Regions from separate parts of the Exiguobacterium abrahamii genome, predicted to be linked through region 2. Evidence: riboswitches for the same ligand, from Rfam matches in the RefSeq annotation. Region 2 holds a riboswitch; each other region holds the start of a gene.
The links. A riboswitch is a leader RNA that binds a small molecule or an ion and turns the genes downstream of it on or off. The one in region 2 is predicted to bind S-adenosylmethionine.

Region 1 (4,920 bases), on a different contig from region 2:
ACAGAGTACAGAAGGGAGGGGGAGAATGGAAAACGTACATTTCGTCCGCGTCACAGATGCGGTCTGGGAGTCGTTCGGAAACGATCCCCACATCATCATGGACTGGATTTTATTCATTCATGAGACACAACCCGATCATGAACAATTATTCGCTCTCGAACAGACGAATGCTATCTATCATTTGATGAATCAAATCGATATCTATATTGATCAAGACACGCATTACAATCTGGGACGAGCGATCGTTGGCGAAGAGTTGATCGTTAACGAAGAGAAAGCGGCGATTGTCGGTATTCTTCCCTTACCACTCCTCATTATCTCGGCTGAGGTGATGCGGAATTTTGATCAACGGGCACTTGCTTCGATTCATAATGAAGCCGGAACACCGGGAGAATTCGAGGATGTCTGGGAACAGTTCGCCAATCTGCGTGCCTATTTTCAAAAGGCGGAAGAAGCGGAAGATACGATTTTAATTTATTATGTCTGATCAGCTTCAATCATAAAAAAAGAGACCCGCTTCCAAGTCATAGACTGGAAACGGGTCTCTCGTCGTTCAGATGAATCAAGAGGCTGACTCAAAAAGAATGACGCGTCTTTTCACGCCCTTTCCTCAGGTGAGACACAAGCCGATTTTCCGGCTTTATTCAAGCAGGAAAACGGGTCTTGTTTGTCTCTTACAGCGCAAAGAGGCACTTTTCCTGTAGGAGTGGCGTGAAACACGTCATTCTTTTTGTTACGAGATAGGGTGGCAGATCATCGTTCTGCCACCCTTCTCTTTGTGGAAACGGACTTTTGAGTCAGCCTCATCTTTTACGTGAATTGCCAGATTAAAAATCGATTTCGTCCGGATCCGGTCCGAGGCGGACATCCGTTGCGATACGATCAATTTTCTCAAGATCATCAGCATCGAGTTGGAAATCAAAGACGTCGAAGTTTTCCGCAATGCGTGCTGGTGTAACGGATTTTGGAAGAGCAACGATGCCGTTGTCGAGATGCCAACGTAAGACGACTTGTGAAGGTGTCTTGCCGTGTTTCTCTGCGATTTCCTTGAAATCATTGATTTCGAGGAATTTCCCTTGCATGAGTGGGCTCCATGCTTCGACTTGAATGTTGTGATCTTGCAAGTATTCGTGCAGTTCGTGTTGCGGTAATTGTGGGTGCAACTCGACTTGGTTGATCATTGGTGCCATCAAGCCCTCTTCTGCCAATGTATCGAGGTGATGTTCTTTGAAGTTCGAGACACCGATCGCTTTGATCTTGCCTGCTTCATACAGTTCAACCATTGCTTTCCACGCTTCGATATAGCCTTCGACCGGCCAGTGAATGAGATAGAGGTCAAGGTAATCTGTTTCGAGACGTTCGAGCGATTCTGCGAATGCTTCCTTCGTCCGACCGGCACGAATATCATCGTTCCAGACTTTTGACGTTAAGAAGAGATCCTCACGTTTCACGCCGCTTTCCTTGATTCCTTTTGCGACACCGCGCTCGTTTTTGTAGACAGCAGCCGTATCGATATGACGATAGCCGACACGTAATGCTTCAGCGACAGCAGCAGGTGCTTCTGTCTCTTCATCTACTTGCCAGACACCGAATCCGATTTGGGGAATCGTAATACCGTTTGAAAGTTTTGCGTATTGCATGTGTTACTCCTCCTCATAAAACGTAGTTTAGATTTGCTCGTTTAGTTTAGCATGAACGAACGAAGACGTCCGTTTCCATGCTCATGGAGGAACAAAATAAGGTAAAATAGAAAAGAATCATAAGATTTAATCGTGTGTTAAAAGAGGGGGAGAAAAGATGGCTCAAAAGAATAAACAGCTATCCAAATGTACTTGGCTTAGCATTGGCGCGTTGTTAGTAACGCAGGCAGTGGGTCTGTTTCTTAGTGCGCGAAAGTCAGGACGTAATCCATGGGTGTGGGGAGGCGCTGGACTCGTTCAATTCCCGCTTCCGGCAATCGCTTACTTAATCTTAGAACGACAAGCGAAGCAGAAAAAATAATAAAAACAGGTCCAATCGTCGACGCGATTGGACCTGTTTTTATGGTTACGAAGAAATTTTTTCTTGCTTCGTCGCTGTCTTCTTCATGCGTGGCAAGCCGAAGAAGATGGCGATTGATCCACAGACGAAGAGGAGGAACGGGTAGAACAGATACGGAATCAGTTCAGGAGAAGCTGTTTTCGTCAATTCTGCTGCGATCAAAAGTTGTGCCCCGTACGGAATGATGCCTTGAATACCACAAGAGAAGATATCAAGGATACTCGCTGATTTCTTGCGATCGACTTCATACGTATCGGCGATTTCAGCTGCCAGTGGTCCAGCGACGAGAATCGAAATCGTATTGTTTGCTGTCGCGAGATTCGTTGCACTGACGAGTGCCGCCATACTGAATTCGGCACCCCGACGCTGTGAAATCTTGCGTGTCAGCGTCTCTTTTAAGAAGGCGATTCCACCGTTGAACGTAATCAAGCTGACGAGACCACCCATGAGGAGCGTCAAGATGGAGATCTCCGCCATGCCCAACATGCCTTCAGACATCGAGAGGACGAAGCCACTTAAGCCGAAGCTACCATCAATCATACCGATGATGCCGGTGAGTAGCGTACCACCAATTAAGACAAGGATGACATTGACACCGAAGATCGCAAGAACGATGACAGCGAGATATGGAATCAACTTGTAGAATTCAAAGGCTTTTGCTTCGACGACGTCACCAGAACCGGAAACGAATGCGAGCAGGATGACCGTCAAAATAGCAGCCGGCAGGACGATCATGAAGTTCGTCCGGAATTTATCGCGCATGTTCGTTTTTTGGGTACGGACGGCAGCAATCGTCGTATCCGAGATGAACGACAAGTTATCGCCAAACATCGATCCACCAACGACAGCAGCCGCTGCGATCGCAACGTTGATGCCTGTCGCTTCATGAATACCGAAGGCGATCGGTGCGAGTGCAGCAATCGTTCCGGTAGATGTCCCCATCGCCATCGAGATGAAGGCAGCGATGATGAACAGACCACTCATGAGAAGCGATGGAGGTAGAAACGTCAAAGCGGCATTAACGGTCGCATCGATGGCACCGATTGCTTCTGCCGTTCCAGAAAACGTACCGGCTAGTAAGAAGATGAAGACCATGATCATGATATCGGGATTTCCGGCACCCGTTGCAATTCGTTCAACCGTTTGATTGATCGATCCTTTCGTCGTGATTGCAGCAAAAATCAAAGCGATCAGTGCGGCGATAAGGATCGGAAATTTGTAAAAGTCGTCATAGAAGATCCCGGCTCCGATGAAGAGGACCAGGAATACGACGAGGGGAAGCAGTGCCCATTTGTTAGGCGTGATCGTTTCATTCATTGTTGACACCTCGTTTCTCAAAGATACAAAAAAAGACCCCTTCGCAAGAAAGAAGGAGGTCTTTATGAAATAAAGACGCTCTTCTTATCTCTCAAGCTTTCGCTTGCTGGATTTGGCACAGTACGAATCAAATCGTCCGCTGCCGAAACATCATTGGGCCAGTCCCTCCGTTTCTCGCGATAAAAAGAAGTCATTCAATTGTTGTAAAACACGTTTCTTACCGTACCGCATTGAGTAACGCGTGTCAACTGTACTTTACTGAAGTGCCTTTTTCAATGTTTGGACGTTTTCTTCCATCAACTTGAAATAAGAACTGTTTTGTTGCGCTTTCGTGACCGACTCTAGATTATGAATCGTTACGGATTCAGCTCCGATTTCTTTTTGGATGACACGTGCAACCTTAGGTGAAACTGTCTCTTCGAACGCGACGTATTTCAAATCATGCATCCGTGCTTCTTTCACTAAAGCGGCCAGTTGCTTTTGTGACGGTTCATCAGAAGGAGAAATTCCTGCGATCGGCAGTTGTGTGAAACCATATCGTTCTGCGAGGTAACCGTAAGCGGCATGCGTAACGAGAAGTTCTTTTTTCGATCCATCAGCGACCGCTTGTTTGAACTCTTCATCGAGTGCGTCAGCTTGTTGATCGAACGCTTTTAAGTTTTTCTCGAATGTTGCTTTGTCTTTTGGTACTTCTTTTGATAGAGCAGTTGTAATCGAGCGTGCCATTGCTTTTGCGTTGACAGGGTCGAGCCAGACGTGTGGATCGTATTTTCCGTGGTCATGACCCTCTTCTTCATGCGCATGTTCATCTGTTGCATGATCATCATGCCCTTCTTCTTCGTGGGCATGTTCGTCTTCTGTATGCCCTTCTTCTTCATGTGCATGAAGTGTAGCATCCGACTCTAGCAAGTTGACGTCCTTACTTGTCTCGACGAAGCGGACATCCGTGCCTTTTAGACTCTCCTGGATTTTTTTCGAATACGGCTCGAGCGTCGTACCGGTTAAGAGGAACAAGTCGCCCTTGGCAATCTCAGTGAGTTGTTTTGACGTTGGCTCGTAAGAGTGGGGGTCTGCTCCAGGTGGGACGATCATCTTGACGTCGACTTGATTACCACCGATTTCGCGGGCAATAGCAGCCGTCGCGAACGTTGATGCATAGACTTCTGTCTGGGTTTTATCTGAAGTCGATGAATCGGTATTTGAACCGCAAGCAGCGAGGACACTTGCACTCGCGAAGGCGACCGTTAAAGCAGGAATGATTTTTTTCATTATATGATACCTCCATTATTAAAACGTAACTATTCCGATTTGGACTTTCTCACTATAGCGGAACGCCGATGAAGCGTCAAGTAGGAATACCGAGACGTTCGACATCTTTTAAAACGGGGTAAAAGGATAATAAAGTGAAGAAACTGGTACGTCTTTTGGAGGTGATCAAGTGAAACGTGAAACTGCATGGCTAATGGGGGGAGCTGCGTTATTGACGACGGCAGCAGCGGGAGCGAGTATCTGGAACAATTATGGTGCATTGCTTCGATGGACCGAACCCGCCTTGCCACTCAC
Region 2 (4,920 bases):
TTGTGCTAAGCTCTGCGAGTTGTTCGCAACGGAAACACGGACGCTGCAACCAGAGAGTGCCTATATGATTGGCTTATTATCGCATATCGATGCGTTATTATCCGTTGATATCGACGACATCATCGGTCAATTACCAATCGAAGATTCTTTGAAGGTTGTCCTACAAGGAAAAGATCATCCATTCCGTGATTGTTTAGTGCTTGCGATCAGTGCAGATCGCGGTGATTTTGATCAGTTCGAACTGCTCAGTCAACGTTTAGGTGTCTCACTTCCACGAGCCTATGCGCTACTAGCAGAAAGTCAAGAATGGCTTAAACAAAAAGAAACACATCTTCAAGAAAGAACGGATTCTATCCTATAAAATAAAAAAAGAGCCCGAGGGCTCTTTTTTTATAGGCGTGGACCAGCTGACTTGATTGCATCCGTCGCACTTTCGAAGCGAAGGAAATTGTGTTGGAATTTCTCAGCAAGCGAACGCGCTTGTGTGTCGTATTCGTCCGGATTTGACCAGACGCGTACCGGGTTGAGTAACTCGCTTGGAACACCTGGAACTTCAAGTGGCATGTGAAGTCCGAAAATCGGGTGTTCTTCTGTTGGAATCGTTGCAAGTGTACCGTTGACGGCAGCGTTGACCATCGTCCGTGTATAGGATAGCTTCATGCGGCTACCTGTTCCGTAAGCACCGCCTGTCCAACCTGTGTTGACGAGATAAACAGTGACACCGTGACGATCAATCAATTCGCCGAGCATCGTCGCATATTTTTCAGGCATCAGTGGAAGGAACGGTGAACCAAAGCATGTCGAGAACGTTGCTTCCGGTTCCGTGACACCGCGTTCTGTTCCAGCGAGTTTTGATGTATATCCTGATAGGAAGTGATACATCGCTTGTTCTTTCGTCAATTTACTGATCGGAGGCAAGACACCGTACGCATCAGCCGTCAAGAAGACGATCGTCTTCGGATGACCAGCACGTGACGGAACAGCGATGTTATCGATCGCTGTAATCGGATAAGCAGCACGCGTATTTTCCGTCAACGATGTGTCATCGTAATCAGGATGACGGGCTTCGTCGAGCACGACGTTTTCAAGGACGGTTCCGAAACGGATTGCGTCAAAGATTTGCGGTTCTTTTTCACGCGATAGATTGACCGTCTTCGCATAACATCCCCCTTCGATGTTGAAGACACCGTCGTGCGACCAACCATGTTCATCGTCACCGATCAATTGGCGACTATCATCTGCTGACAGGGTGGTCTTACCAGTACCGGATAGACCGAAGAACAAGGCGACGTCGCCTTCGTGTCCGACGTTTGCCGAGCAGTGCATCGAAAGGACATTTTCTTGTGGCAAGAGATAGTTCATGACGGAAAAGATCGATTTTTTGATTTCTCCCGCGTATTCCGTTCCACCGATTAAGACGATCCGGTGTTCGAACGACATCGCGATGAACGTCTCGGAGTTCGTTCCGTCAACGGCAGGATCTGCTTTGAAATGTGGCGCATAGACGACCGTGAACGGTTCGAAGGCAGCCACTTCAGGATACTCGCGTAAAAAGAGTTGTTTGGCAAACAGGTTATGCCAAGCGTATTGTGTGAGCACACGGACCGGAAGGGTGAAGTGCGTATCTGCTCCAGCAGCAGCTTCTGTGTAGTAGAGCTGATCGGCTTCGTTCATGTAACGAAGAACCTTTTGCAACAATTGTTCAAATTTGTCTCCATCCATTGGTTGGTTGACATGACCCCAATCAATGTGAGACTCGCAGGAAGAATCACGGACGATGAACTTATCTTTTGGTGAACGACCTGTAAATTTCCCCGTTTCTACAGATAATGCGCCGTTCTCAGCAAGGACACCTTCTTCGTTTCGAATCGCATGTTCGACAAGTTCAGCAACAGATAGTTGTTTGAACACATGCTCTTTCTTGAGTAGTTCTTCGATATTCAGGACCGTCATCGGCATCCTGACCCCACCTTTCCCCTACGTTGGTTTTGGCTCACTGCATTTAGTATGACACATTTATTATATATGACATACTAAAGAGAGAGCAATCATTTTCTGGTGCTGATTTCTATTTATCTGGAAACGCTTTCAGCATTAACAGTTTAACATCTCTTTCAAAAAGTTTCGACTAGAATTTGAAACCTTGCTTGACAGAGTAGGTACAACTTTATATCATGTAATTCGTAACGGATACTCTTATTCTGAGCAGGTGGAGGGAACAAGGCCCGAAGAAACCCGGCAACCGTCCTACATTAATTCACATATTAATGAGGGAAAAGGTGCTCTCCTGAAGCGAAGTAAACACTTCGAACGATAAGAGGGTAAAGGAAGAACGCACAACCTTTCCCTGACCATTTTTTGGACTTGGAAAGGTTTTTTTCATTTTACCGTCCCACTCAACTAGGGGAAATGAGTACACCGTCAAATTCTTTTTTGGGAGGGTCATACATGACAAACCTTAATCGCCGACTATTCACGTCGGAGTCAGTCACTGAAGGTCATCCAGATAAAATCTGTGACCAAATTTCGGATTCAATTCTTGATGCGATCCTCGCAGCGGATCCAAACGCGCGTGTTGCGGCAGAAACTTCTGTTACAACAGGTCTCGTTCTCGTTGCAGGTGAGATCACGACATCAACTTACGTCGACATTCCAAAAGTCGTTCGTGAGACAATTCGTGAAATCGGCTACACACGCGCGAAATACGGTTTCGACGCAGATACGTGTGCTGTATTGACATCAATCGATGAGCAATCAGCAGACATCGCTCTTGGTGTCGACCAAGCGCTTGAAGCACGTGAAGGTAGCATGTCTGATGCAGAAATCGATGCAATCGGTGCAGGAGACCAAGGTCTCATGTTCGGTTACGCAACGAAAGAAACACCAGAACTCATGCCACTTCCAATCTCGCTCTCGCACCGTCTCGCACGCCGTTTGGCAGAAGTGCGTAAAAACGGTCAACTCGACTACCTTCGTCCGGACGGAAAAACACAAGTCACGGTCGAATACAACGAGAACAACGAGCCGGTTCGTGTCGATACGATTGTCATCTCGACACAACACGCAGAAGAAGTCACGCTTGAGCAAATCCAAGCTGACTTGAAAGAACACGTCATCACACCGGTCATTCCGGCTGAATACATCGACGCAGCAACGAAATTCTTCATCAACCCAACTGGTCGTTTCGTCATCGGCGGACCACAAGGAGATGCTGGATTAACTGGTCGTAAGATTATCGTTGATACGTATGGTGGATACGCACGCCACGGCGGTGGAGCATTCTCAGGTAAAGATCCAACAAAAGTCGATCGTTCAGCTGCATACGCAGCACGTTACGTCGCGAAGAACCTCGTTGCTGCAGGTCTTGCAGACAAAGCAGAAGTTCAACTCGCGTACGCAATCGGTGTCGCGCACCCAGTATCAATCGCGGTTGACACATTCGGTACAGGAAAACTTCCTGAAGCGCAACTCGTCGAATTGGTTGCTGAAAACTTCGATCTTCGTCCGGCTGGAATCATCAACATGCTTGATCTCCGTCGTCCGATCTATCGTCAAACAGCTGCATACGGTCACTTCGGTCGTACAGATGTTGAGCTTCCATGGGAGCAAACAGATAAAGCAGCAGTTCTTGAAGAGCAGGCAAAACGTTTCGCATAATCAAAAAGTCCGAGAACCCTTCGTGGGTTTTCGGACTTTTTTGTTTACGGGGAACTTTGCAGGAAACGAATGTTTTTTCTAGAAGAGGGTAAAAGTACATGAGTCGATTCGTATGAATACAAAGGGGGGTTCCGATTATGGAAATACGCGAAGCTATTCCAGCTGATGCAGGACGTATTCATGACATTGCTGTTACATCTTGGTTGGATACGTATGCAGAAATCTATTCCGAACGTTCGAAAGCGCATTTCGTGCAGGAGGCGTATCCGCAAGAAGAAGTCGTTCGTGCGATTCGGACGGCGGAAGAAGCACGGGGAGAGTATTTTTATGTCGGAATCATCGATGAGGAAATCGTCGGTTTCATTCATGCTGTTGATGTTGAGGGAACGTGGGAGATCGTTCGTTTGTACGTCTTGCCGAAATATCAGCAAAACGGCATCGGGCGACGACTGATCCGTGAACTCGAACGACAAGGAGCCGTCCCACTCGAAGTATACGTGGAAGCACGTAACTATAAAGCACGTCAGTTCTTGACCTCATTCGGTTTTGAAGAACTCAGTGAGATGACGGAAGAAGTCTTTGGGCAAGTAGAATCTGTCATTCGTCTTCGCCATGTCGCCTCGTGAAATCCGTCTTGGGACGGTTTCGTGTGCGTTTGAAATAAGGTATCGTAAAAAAGAAGTATGAAGTGAAGAGGTGAGTTTGTGGTTGAACAACCAACAGGAATCATCGTATTAGTCTACCCGTTACAACTGCGTGCCCGTCCGAGTGAAGCCTTGATTCGGGTACTCGAACGAGAGTATGAAGTATTGCTCGTCGACGCACCACGTCGCATCTCGTTTGAAGAACATGGTCAACTGTTAAAAGAAGCATTACGTGAAGCCGGGAAACGCAAGCTACCGATTCATATCGTCGCCTGTAGCATGGGCGCACTCGTCGTCAATCGTCTGTTGCAAGAATATGAATTACCGGTCGCAAGCCTTGCGTTCATTTCACCGTTATTTGATTGGCACCCTTCGAAACAACTCGGAGGCGTCAAACAAGTCTTCGCAAGTGCATTCGATCGTTTCCGGCCCGATGCGCCACTCGGTACGTTGCCGTTTGGTCAAAGTACGGAAGATACCGTTCGCATCGGTGAACTGACCTATGCACAGTACCGGGAAATCGAAGAAGAGATCGTCGTACATGACGAAGAACGAAAAAAACTGCCGCGTGTGAACTTGGCTTGTTTTTATGCGCCGGACGATCAGTTCGCAGACGTCA
Region 3 (4,920 bases), 260 kb from region 2:
CGACAAGCCGTCGATCGATTCACTCAGGTCTTGCAGACGAAAAAATCATCACCTTTCAAGTAATGGACGCATATGAAAAAACATCCGCGAACGTGTTCCTGACATGTCCGCGGATGTTTTTTTCTACAGACGACTCATGTCTGTTCTGCAACAGAATAACGATAGACGCGTGCTTCGTAGGGACGCAAGATATCCGGGCTATCCGGATAATTTGATACGAGCAACTTCTCCCGCGGTAAGACAAGGGCGGTCTGCATCGGTTCATCATGTACGTTGAGGACGATCCGCCAGACTTCTCCCTCTAATTCCCGCTCATAGATATAGAGATACGGATCATGGAGTGCTAAGTCGCGGTACGTACCGTAGACCATGATCGGATGATCCTTTCGCATCTGAATCAGCGACTTGTAAAAAGCAAGCACGGACGATGGATCGGCTTCTGCTTGCGCGACATTGATGTCCGTATAATTCGGATTGACCGCTAACCACGGTTTACCACTCGTAAAGCCAGCTGCATGTGTATCGTCCCACTGCATCGGCGTACGGGAATTATCACGCGCGAGTAACTGCATCGACGAGAGTACGACCTCTGGGTCCTCTCCACCAGCGACGCGCTCTTCGTATCGATTTCGAAAGGCGACGTCTTGATAAAGCGACGGATCCGAGAAACGAATCCCCGTCATCCCGATTTCTTCTCCTTGATACACATATGGAATGCCCGGTAACGTATGCAACATCAAACCGAGTAGTTTCGCGCTCTCGACGCGGTATCGTTCACTGCCGAAGCGCGTCACTTGTCGTGTATGATCATGGTTGTTGAGGAACTGTGAATTGACACCTAATGGGTATAAGACGTCGTACCAGCGTTTTTGAATCTCCTTGAATCGTAAGAGATCCATCGCCTCCATGTCATCCGCGATTTCGAAGTGAAATAGCGTCCGAAGTTCTTTTCGGTCTTCACTGACATATAACAGTCCGTCTTCTGGACCAACGAACGGAATCTCACCGACTGTAAACAAGTCTTTACCAGCGAGAACATTCGCATGCATCTCCTGCAAAAAGTCATGCACGCCGGGCTGATTTCCAAGGTACGAGAGATCAAACGGATTGGCGACATCCTCAAGCGATCGTTTTTTGATCAAGTTGATGACATCCATTCGGAAGCCGTCGATTCCTTGAGCGATCCACCAGTTCATCATGTCGTAGATCGCTTGCCTCACAGCTGGGTGCTCCCAATTTAAGTCGGGCTGCTCTTTGGCGAAGGAATGAAAATAATACTGCCCGCGTTCTTCACTCCACGTCCACGGGCTTGGCGCAAAGTACGAGCGCCAGTTGTTCGGAGGCGTCTCTTTCGTGCCTTCCTGCCAGATGTACCAGTCATCCTTATCGTTGATCCGCTCTCGCGACTGACGGAACCAGTCATGCTGGTCACTCGTATGGTTCACGACTAAATCGAGAATGACCTTTAATCCACGGGCATGAGCGGCCGTGATCAACTCCTTTAGATCTCCCATCGTTCCCGCTTTTTCCATGATCTCGTAATAATCGGCAATATCATAGCCGTTATCGACGTCTGGGGAACGATAACACGGATTCAACCACACGACATCGACACCAAGTGAAGCGATGTAATCAAGCTTGTCGATGACACCTCGTAAATCACCAATCCCATCCCCGTTCGAATCTTTAAAGCTACGCCAGTAGACTTGATAGACGACTGACTCTTTCCATTTAGCTCGCTTCATCTTCCCACTCCTCTCCCTACTCTTTATTCCCGCTCCACTTATCTGTACCTGTTTATCCGACAATTTTTTTGAATTTCGAAAAAGTTCTTTTCTTTTGACTGAATATTCGTTATCCTTGACGACAATACCACGAAGGAGGCACGCATCCATGAAACATTTCGCTCCATCCATCGCCATCGACCGGCTTCCTGCACCCGTCTTCGCTGAACTTGCGAATCGAATTGGCGCTGTCAAAGCAGCAGGTCACGATGTCATCACACTTGGTCAAGGAACACCCGATCAAACGACGCCCGTACATATTCTCGACGCACTGAAACAGGCGATCGATGAACCGACGAACCTTCAATATCCACCGTTTCGTGGACATGATTTTCTAAAACAAGCCGTCGCGCGCTTTTATGCGACTGAATTCGGTGTCACGATCGATCCGGCAACGGAAGTCGCAATTCTCCTCGGCAGTAAAGCCGGCATCGTCGCCTTACCGCAGACGATCGTCAACCCTGGAGAGGGTGTCATCGTTCCGGATCCAGGATACCCGGATTACCTGTCTGGCGCCGCACTTGCTGGTGCTTACCCGATCACGCTTCCGTTGCTTGAGAAAAATAACTTCTTACCGGATTACGACTTACTTGATACGACGGACGTCGAGCGTGCCCGGATGTTGTTCCTCAACTATCCGAGTAATCCGACGGGTGCGACCGCAACGGCAGAAGCCTTCGAACAGACAGTCGCTTTCGCCGATGCCCATGATATCTGCGTCGTCCATGACTTAGCATACGGTGGCATCAGTTTCGATGGTCCGACACGTAGCTTCCTGCAGACGGAAGGGGCGAAAGACGTCGGGATTGAGCTATTCTCACTCTCAAAACGCTTCAACATGTCCGGCTTCCGGATTGCCTTCGCGATCGGAAATCCGTCCGTCATCTCAAGCATCGAAACATACCAAGAACATCTCTACGTCAGTGCCTTCACACCGATTCAGCATGCGGCGACCGTCGCTCTGACGAGTGACCAAACGTGCGTCCGTGAGTTAAGTAGCTTGTATGAAACACGACGCGATGCGTTGTTCGCAAAACTCGATGCGATTGGTTGGAGTGGTCCACGCCCGGGCGGTTCCTTCTTCGTCTGGCTTCCTGTTCCGGAAGGTTACACGTCCCAAAGCTTCACCGATCACCTGCTTGACGAAGCACACGTCGCCGTGACCCCTGGATCCTTCTTCGGCGAATACGGTGAAGGTTACGTGCGAATCAGCTTAATTGCTGACGTCGAACGTCTAGAAGAAGCCGTCGATCGAATCGGAACGCTCAACCTGTTCCGGACACCTGTTGCGGAATAATTCTGAAAAAACATTTGACAGATGGGAATCATTTCCGTTAAAGTAAATCCCAACAGCATAACTACTTATCGAGAGCGACCGAGGGATTAGGCCCAACGACGTCCGGCAACCACCTGTAAGGAACGGTGCCACATCCTACAGAATGATCTTCATTCTGAGAGATAAGTTACGAAATCTTACACTTTCGTCGCTTTTTTTCTGGTTGCTCCGCTACTAGGAAAAAGCGACTTTTTTTGTATGAGGAGATGAGCGGATGATTGAATTCAAACACATTACAAAACGGTTCGTTCGAGATCGGACCCCGATTTTTGCCTTACGGGATGTCGATTTGACGATTCAAAAAGGAGAAATCTTCGGAATCATCGGTGAGTCCGGTGCCGGTAAAAGTACATTACTTCGCCTGATCAACGGGCTTGAGCATCCGACACAAGGAACCGTCAAGGTCGACGGTGTCTCGCTCGGTGGGATGTCAAAAGCAGATTTGCGTCAACTTCGCTTGCGGACAGGAATGATCTTTCAGCATTTCCAATTGATCCAGTCGCGCAACGTCGCGGATAACATCGCTTTTGCGCTCAAGGCCGCTGGCGTCAAACGAGCAGATTTCCCGGAGCGAATTCGCGAGCTCGTCTCGCTCGTCGGACTTGAAGGATTTGAGACGAACTTCCCGAGTCAATTAAGCGGTGGACAGAAACAGCGCGTCGGGATTGCCCGGGCACTCGCAAACAATCCGACCGTCTTGTTATGTGATGAAGCGACATCCGCTCTTGACCCTGTTACGACACTTCAGATCCTTGAACTGCTGAAGGATTTGAATGAACGACTCGGATTGACGATCGTCCTCATCACGCATGAGATTGATGTCGTCAAACAGATTTGCCATCGCGTCGCGGTCATGTCGCAAGGTGAAGTCGTTGAAGTCGCCTCAACCTATGACTTGTTCAGTCAAGCCAAGCATCCGGTGACGCAACATTATGTCGATACGGCACTACAAATCGAATTGCCGGAACGCATCTTACAGGCAACGCCGGGTAAGATCATCCGCTTACAGTTCACGGGCGAGAAGACCGGTGAGAGTACGTTATCAGAAGCGATACGCCGTTACGATATCTCGGTCAGCATCTTGCACGGTAAGGTCGACTACATTCAAGACGTCGCCTTCGGTGTCCTGATTGTCAGCTTGACGGGCTCATCCGACCAAATCGCTCCTGCCCTCGACTGGCTCGCGACGGAACTTCATGCACTCGAGGTGATTCAGGATGTGGCTTGATCGTATTCAAACGATGTTACCGGAGCTCTTGAAGGCGCTCGGTGAGACGGCGTGGATGGTCGGAATTTCACTTGCCTTCGCATTGGTCGTCGGGATTCCGCTCGGGATTCTCTTGTTCGTCACCGACCGCGGATTATTTTTTCAAAACCTTGCCGTCCGCCGTGTTCTTGACTTCGTCGTCAACATCGTCCGGTCGCTACCGTTCATCATCTTGCTCGTTGCCCTCATTCCGTTGACGAAGTTCTTACTCGACAATACGATCGGTCCGACGGCAGCGTCCGTCAGCCTTAGTGTCGCAGCGATTCCATTTCTCGCACGCCTCGTCGAAACATCACTCCGCGAAATTCCGCCTGGTCTAATCGAAGCAGCGGAAGCCTGTGGGGCGAAACCATTGCGGATCATCGTCAGTGTCCTCTTACCGGAAGCACTTCCTGGCATCATTCAGGGCATCACATTAACGACGATCAGCTTGATCGGCTTCTCAGCGATGGCTGGTATCGTCGGCGGCGGTGGTGTTGGTGACCTCGCGATCCGTTTCGGGTACTATCGCTACGATAATCTCATCATGATCG
Region 4 (4,920 bases), on a different contig from region 2:
GCATGTACGTTTGGCGATAGGTCGAACCAACGACACCCGGTTTTCGTTCAATCACCTCGTGCTGGACGACATTTGGAATCAAACGTTGCAGTCGCGTGTGATCAAACAAGTGCCATGCTTCTTCAATCGGAATATCGAGCTGTCGTTCTTCTCTCCACGTAATCATACACCTGCCCCCTTTTTCTATAGAAATACCCTGTCATCCGGTCTTGTAACGTCCGGTGACAGGGCGGGAGCAGATTCTTATTTTACTGTGCTTGTTTCAAGGGCTGCACCGAGGAACTTCGCTAGTTCAAGCATACCGTAGCGTCCTGCAGCTGCCTCGGCATCCGAATTATAGTTCGTATTCGTATTGACGTCATACGTATAGATCGTACCTGACGCATCCTTAATGAACTCGATGCCTGCGACCGCGATCTGGTTCGCTTGGAGGAATGCTTCATACTTTTGGATGATCGGGTCATCGAAGCCTTCAACGATTTGGAACTTCATCGGTGTTTGCGGTGCTTCTTCACCGACTGGGCAGAACAAGTCGTCGATCACGCATGCATCCGCTGGGCAAAGCTCAAAACCTTCTGATGTATCGACTCGAACCGCGTAGACGAACTTTCCACCTACGAACTCACAACGTGTGATGTACGGTTCTGGTGCTTGAATATACTCTTGAATCAACGTGATGCCATCGACTGGTTCGTCGAATGTCGGACCGTCGAGATAAGCTTCAAGTGCTTCAATCGAGTGGAACAGCTGGACGCCGAGACCTTTTCCGGCACGGTTGTGTTTCGTGATGAATGACGAAACGCCGATTTCTTTTGCTGCTTGTACGATTTGATCGCGTCCGACGGCAGCCGTCGTCTTCGGTACACGAATCCCAGCCTTCCGCAACGCCGTGTATTGATTGACTTTGCTGACTTCAAGACGAAGCGCACGTGTTCCGTTAAAGACGGTCCGGTCATGCTCTTCTAACCAAGCGAGAACCCCTTCCGTCAACTCCGGCGCGTAACGATGCCCCCGCGTATGCGAAGAGGCACTCATCCGGCTGTAAAAGACGCCTTCTGGCGGCAGTTCATCCAGCGGAACGATTCCTTCATTCAAGTGCCACTGTTCATATGGTAATTCGAGTTCTTCGAGACGTTTGATGAGATGGTCCGTCCATTCTTGATTTTCGTGGAGAATATGAATTTTTGTCATGATTGTTGACCTACCTTTCGTTTCGCTTCGACCAGTGGCATTACGTCACGGGCAAAGCGTTCCATTTCTTCGAGTTGTGGTGAGAATTGTAATAAAAGTAACGTGACACCAACGGCTTCGAACGCTAGAATCCGTTCAGCGATTTGTTCTGGTGTTCCGATCAAGTTCGGTCGTAGACCACGGTTCGAGACGGAATAATCGTTCCGCTCGACCTGTTGCTCCAGTTGCGATTTACTGATGAAATCCTGATAACCGGCATAACCGGCGCTGTCTTCCTTGACGTCTGTAATGCGTTGCCACTCAAGAAGCGCTTCTTCTTCCGTATCTCGACAAATGATGTAGGCCGCAAGACCGAAGCTCTCGAGCGGCGTTTGTCCCGTCGCTTCCCGGCGTACTTTCATATCGCTGATTTTATGAGCTACTTCTTCGACCGTGCCCCCATGCATGACATAAGCATCACAGTGTTCGACGATCGTTCGTTTTCCAGCTTCACTCTCTCCACCAGCGTAGAGCTTGATGCCTGGACGCTGGACCGGCTTCGGATGGAGTTCTGCTTGCTCGATCGTGTAGTGATGACCGGAGAAGCTATACGGTGACGCATCTGCCCATAGTCCCTTCATGACCGTGACGAACTCTTCCGTCCGAGCATAGCGTTCATCGTGTGCTGTGAAGATACCGTTGTATTGTTTGGCTTCCTCTGCCCACCACGCCGAAACGACGTTGAGTGTAAAGCGTCCACCACTCAACTGATCGATGTTTGCCGCCATCTTCGCCGTCGTCGCTGGATTATGAAACCCGGGACGAACCGCTGTCATGATCTCTAAGCGTTCTGTCGTTGCAGCAATCGCTGCTGCCGTCGTCCATGCTTCAAGACTCGGTTCCTTGATGCCTTTGATATCATTCAAATTCAATTCCGCAATCAACGTCGTCGAGAAGCCGATCCGCTCTGCTGTTTGTGCGACTTGTTTTGCATAATCGAAGGTCGGTGGCATCTGTTCATTCTCGACGTTACGTAACCATCCCCCAAAAATCGGTAACCAAAAACCATACTCCACTCCATCATCCCCCTTATCATAAAAAACGCTCTTTTCGAAGTTCGAAAAGAGCGACGGTATCTTATCCTGTCCGCTCTTATCTTCGGAAGGTATCCCTTCCTGGAAGTAGCACCTTCCGCCACGGCGGGGTTGCTGAAGTGTCTTCGGGCCAGTCCCTCGACTTCTCTAGATAAGATGTGTTGCATTCATCGTACAGAATTCACTGAACTAAAGCAACCATTAAACCGTCTTTTCCAATCGGAATTATTTCGCGCATAAAAAATCCCGACGTCGTGTCGGGATTCCGGATTAATATGGTGCGACGAAATCTGATGTTGGCTCTGGTGCTTGTTCACCACGAACACGATCATAGAATTTTGCCATTGTAACGCTGAAGTATGGTCCAACCCATAAGACAGCAAGACCAAGTGTAACAATCACAAGTAATGCCCAACCAATGAATGATAGGAAGAGTAAGAATGCTTCCATCTTATGACCATCCATGAGTTGGCGTGAACGCGTGATGGCCTCGAGGATACCGATCGATGGTTCATCTCGAAGGATGTAGAACGTCAACAGGTAAGAGAACGACTTGATGATCCCTGGGATGATCAAGAGTAGTGTCCATAGGAATAAGAAGACCGCTTGCACAATCGAGACGCCGATGACTTTGCCGAAGATTTTATACGGCTCGAACAAATCAGCTACTTTGACTTCTTCATTGCGTGCGAACGACATCGCGACCCACGTCCAACCCGCTGCGATTGGGATCAATAAAATCGAAAGAATGATACTGACCGCACTCATCGCATTTAGGTCTTCGTTAGGATCAGGTCCGATGAACGTCGGAACGCTCTGGATGATAGAAAACAGTACGAACATGAGGATGGCAAACCCCCAACGACCGCTGAGCGACTCCTTCGCTGCTTTTTTTAATTGAGATGACATGAGTAAGGTCCTCCTTGAAAAATAAGTTCTTACCTTACTTTACGGTCGAATTCTTCTAATGTTTCACTGCTTTTTCAATAATTTTCCCTCTTGTTTCTTTTTAAGCCAAGCGCTCTCAAGTTGCCGCTCACACGCCGTGTATAACGAACGTCGACCATCGAGGCGTTCCATCGCGAATGGAATACCATGCTTTTTCGCCTGAGCGATGACATGCGCACTCGCTGCATGAGAGACACGGCTCGTCACGACGACGATCGCGTCCGTCTTTTTGGCGAGACAGGCAATCTTTTTCGCGGACTGTGCGTCCCCTGCCAGATGAATCAATTCGATTCCCGTCGGCGCAAAGAACTCGCGATAGACAGCGGTCTGTTGTTCGTTTCCGACAATGACGAGACGCATTCCTGTGAAGCGCGTGAAATCAAGCGGTGTCTTATCAACGAAATCCATCAATTGTCCGGGTACAGCTGTCGTCACGATCGGTTCAATCGTTCGCTCTTTTTGCATACGGACGCGACGCTGCGCTTTTTTAGCTTTCGGCACCGGTTGCCGTTTCATTTTTCGTGCATACCGATTTGACTTTTTTGTTGTCACAGGCGTCTTCACTACCTGTTGCTCCACCTCTGATCGGCGGTTGGATGATGTATTGACGACCGGCTCTTCATACGTGAACGGATGCTTCCAAGCAATCGTCAGTGTATCCTTCCGTCCCCGCCACATGACGAGATCGACGAGCTGCCCTGCTTCCAGTCGGAAATAACGCATGTCTTCGACCGGTACGACATAATAAAATGGCTTTCCTGACTCATCTTGCAGTGGACCATCCACCGTTCTCTCAATGATGCCATGTGCCTTGACGATTGCTTGTTCAAACACTAGACGCTCTGGATTCTCTCTCATCCGATCCGTCGAAACGACAGCTTCGATGCGGCAAATCGTTTTATGATCATCCTCCCGTTCCATTCGAACACGTACTTCCATGCCGTGCTCGAGATTCCAATCGCGGACGTCTCGTTCTGAAATATGACTGCCGGACCACTCTAATAAAGTACCGCCTTTTAATCCCCGCTGAAACGTATAGGCATAACGTTGCTTGCGTACTGGCTCGACCGGTACTTGTGGTGGCATGACGATGGTCTGCTCTAGCTCTACTACTTCGTCGACGACCGGTGTTTCTTGAACGTCACGTGGTGCATAATACGCTGACATCTTTACCCATTCATCGATTCCGTTTACTTCGTCGAGCCAGAGTTGCCAATCTTCGTACCGCTCCACGACCGCTAATTTCATCTGTACCAATTCAGTTGCTCGTTCCAACACCTGTTGCATCATCCGTAACCACTTCCTTTGCGTTTTTTTCACTATAGCAACGAAAAAACGCGGAAGTAGTCCAAAAAAATAACCAGGTTATTTTTTTGTTTAGGTACGTTGCTGAATTTCCACAGCCGGATCCTGACGCTTATATTTCGCGACGATGACGATCAAAACCGTGATGATCACAAGTAGGAACCAAGAAGATAATTTTCCAAGATCAACGACTGCCCAGCCTCCTTCTTGATGCGGATAGACCCAGCCTTTAAAGAACGTCACGATATTCTCTGCGATCCAAATGAAAAAGGCGATCAGTAAAAAGGACAGGACGAGCGGCATCCGGTAAATCGTCTGCTCGATCGTAAAATGAACCCATGACTTATAGAAAACGAGGACGACGAGAACCATCAATAGCCAGCGTGCATCGAAGATCCAGTGG

Region 1: it holds a riboswitch for S-adenosylmethionine, as region 2 does, so the genes downstream of both, ITJ88_RS13310 (Na+/H+ antiporter NhaC family protein) here and metK (methionine adenosyltransferase) in region 2, are expected to answer to the same signal.
Region 3: it holds a riboswitch for S-adenosylmethionine, as region 2 does, so the genes downstream of both, ITJ88_RS01255 (methionine ABC transporter ATP-binding protein) here and metK (methionine adenosyltransferase) in region 2, are expected to answer to the same signal.
Region 4: it holds a riboswitch for S-adenosylmethionine, as region 2 does, so the genes downstream of both, ITJ88_RS14030 (LLM class flavin-dependent oxidoreductase) here and metK (methionine adenosyltransferase) in region 2, are expected to answer to the same signal.

The regions. Positions count from the first base shown of each region.
Region 1 is NZ_JADOYC010000005.1:14,259-19,178, reverse strand. It holds gene ITJ88_RS13325 (hypothetical protein) at 26-487, shown strand; gene ITJ88_RS13320 (aldo/keto reductase) at 828-1,640, opposite strand; gene ITJ88_RS13315 (hypothetical protein) at 1,798-2,001, shown strand; gene ITJ88_RS13310 (Na+/H+ antiporter NhaC family protein) at 2,047-3,357, opposite strand; SAM riboswitch class I at 3,439-3,543, opposite strand; gene ITJ88_RS13305 (metal ABC transporter solute-binding protein, Zn/Mn family) at 3,613-4,626, opposite strand; gene ITJ88_RS13300 (alpha/beta hydrolase) at 4,796-4,920, shown strand, end outside.
Region 2 is NZ_JADOYC010000001.1:509,890-514,809, forward strand. It holds gene ITJ88_RS02535 (EAL and HDOD domain-containing protein) at 1-361, shown strand, start outside; gene pckA (phosphoenolpyruvate carboxykinase (ATP)) at 391-1,959, opposite strand; SAM riboswitch class I at 2,194-2,320, shown strand; gene metK (methionine adenosyltransferase) at 2,449-3,657, shown strand; gene ITJ88_RS02550 (GNAT family N-acetyltransferase) at 3,795-4,283, shown strand; gene ITJ88_RS02555 (serine aminopeptidase domain-containing protein) at 4,362-4,920, shown strand, end outside.
Region 3 is NZ_JADOYC010000001.1:253,616-258,535, reverse strand. It holds gene ITJ88_RS01270 (MBL fold metallo-hydrolase) at 1-63, shown strand, start outside; gene ITJ88_RS01265 (glycoside hydrolase family 13 protein) at 135-1,745, opposite strand; gene ITJ88_RS01260 (aminotransferase class I/II-fold pyridoxal phosphate-dependent enzyme) at 1,894-3,081, shown strand; SAM riboswitch class I at 3,144-3,249, shown strand; gene ITJ88_RS01255 (methionine ABC transporter ATP-binding protein) at 3,335-4,348, shown strand; gene ITJ88_RS01250 (methionine ABC transporter permease) at 4,338-4,920, shown strand, end outside.
Region 4 is NZ_JADOYC010000005.1:163,419-168,338, forward strand. It holds gene ITJ88_RS14020 (SRPBCC family protein) at 1-166, opposite strand, end outside; gene ITJ88_RS14025 (ATP-grasp domain-containing protein) at 244-1,191, opposite strand; gene ITJ88_RS14030 (LLM class flavin-dependent oxidoreductase) at 1,188-2,246, opposite strand; SAM riboswitch class I at 2,320-2,422, opposite strand; gene ITJ88_RS14035 (DUF975 family protein) at 2,535-3,173, opposite strand; gene ITJ88_RS14040 (DUF2325 domain-containing protein) at 3,237-4,499, opposite strand; gene ITJ88_RS14045 (DUF817 domain-containing protein) at 4,590-4,920, opposite strand, start outside.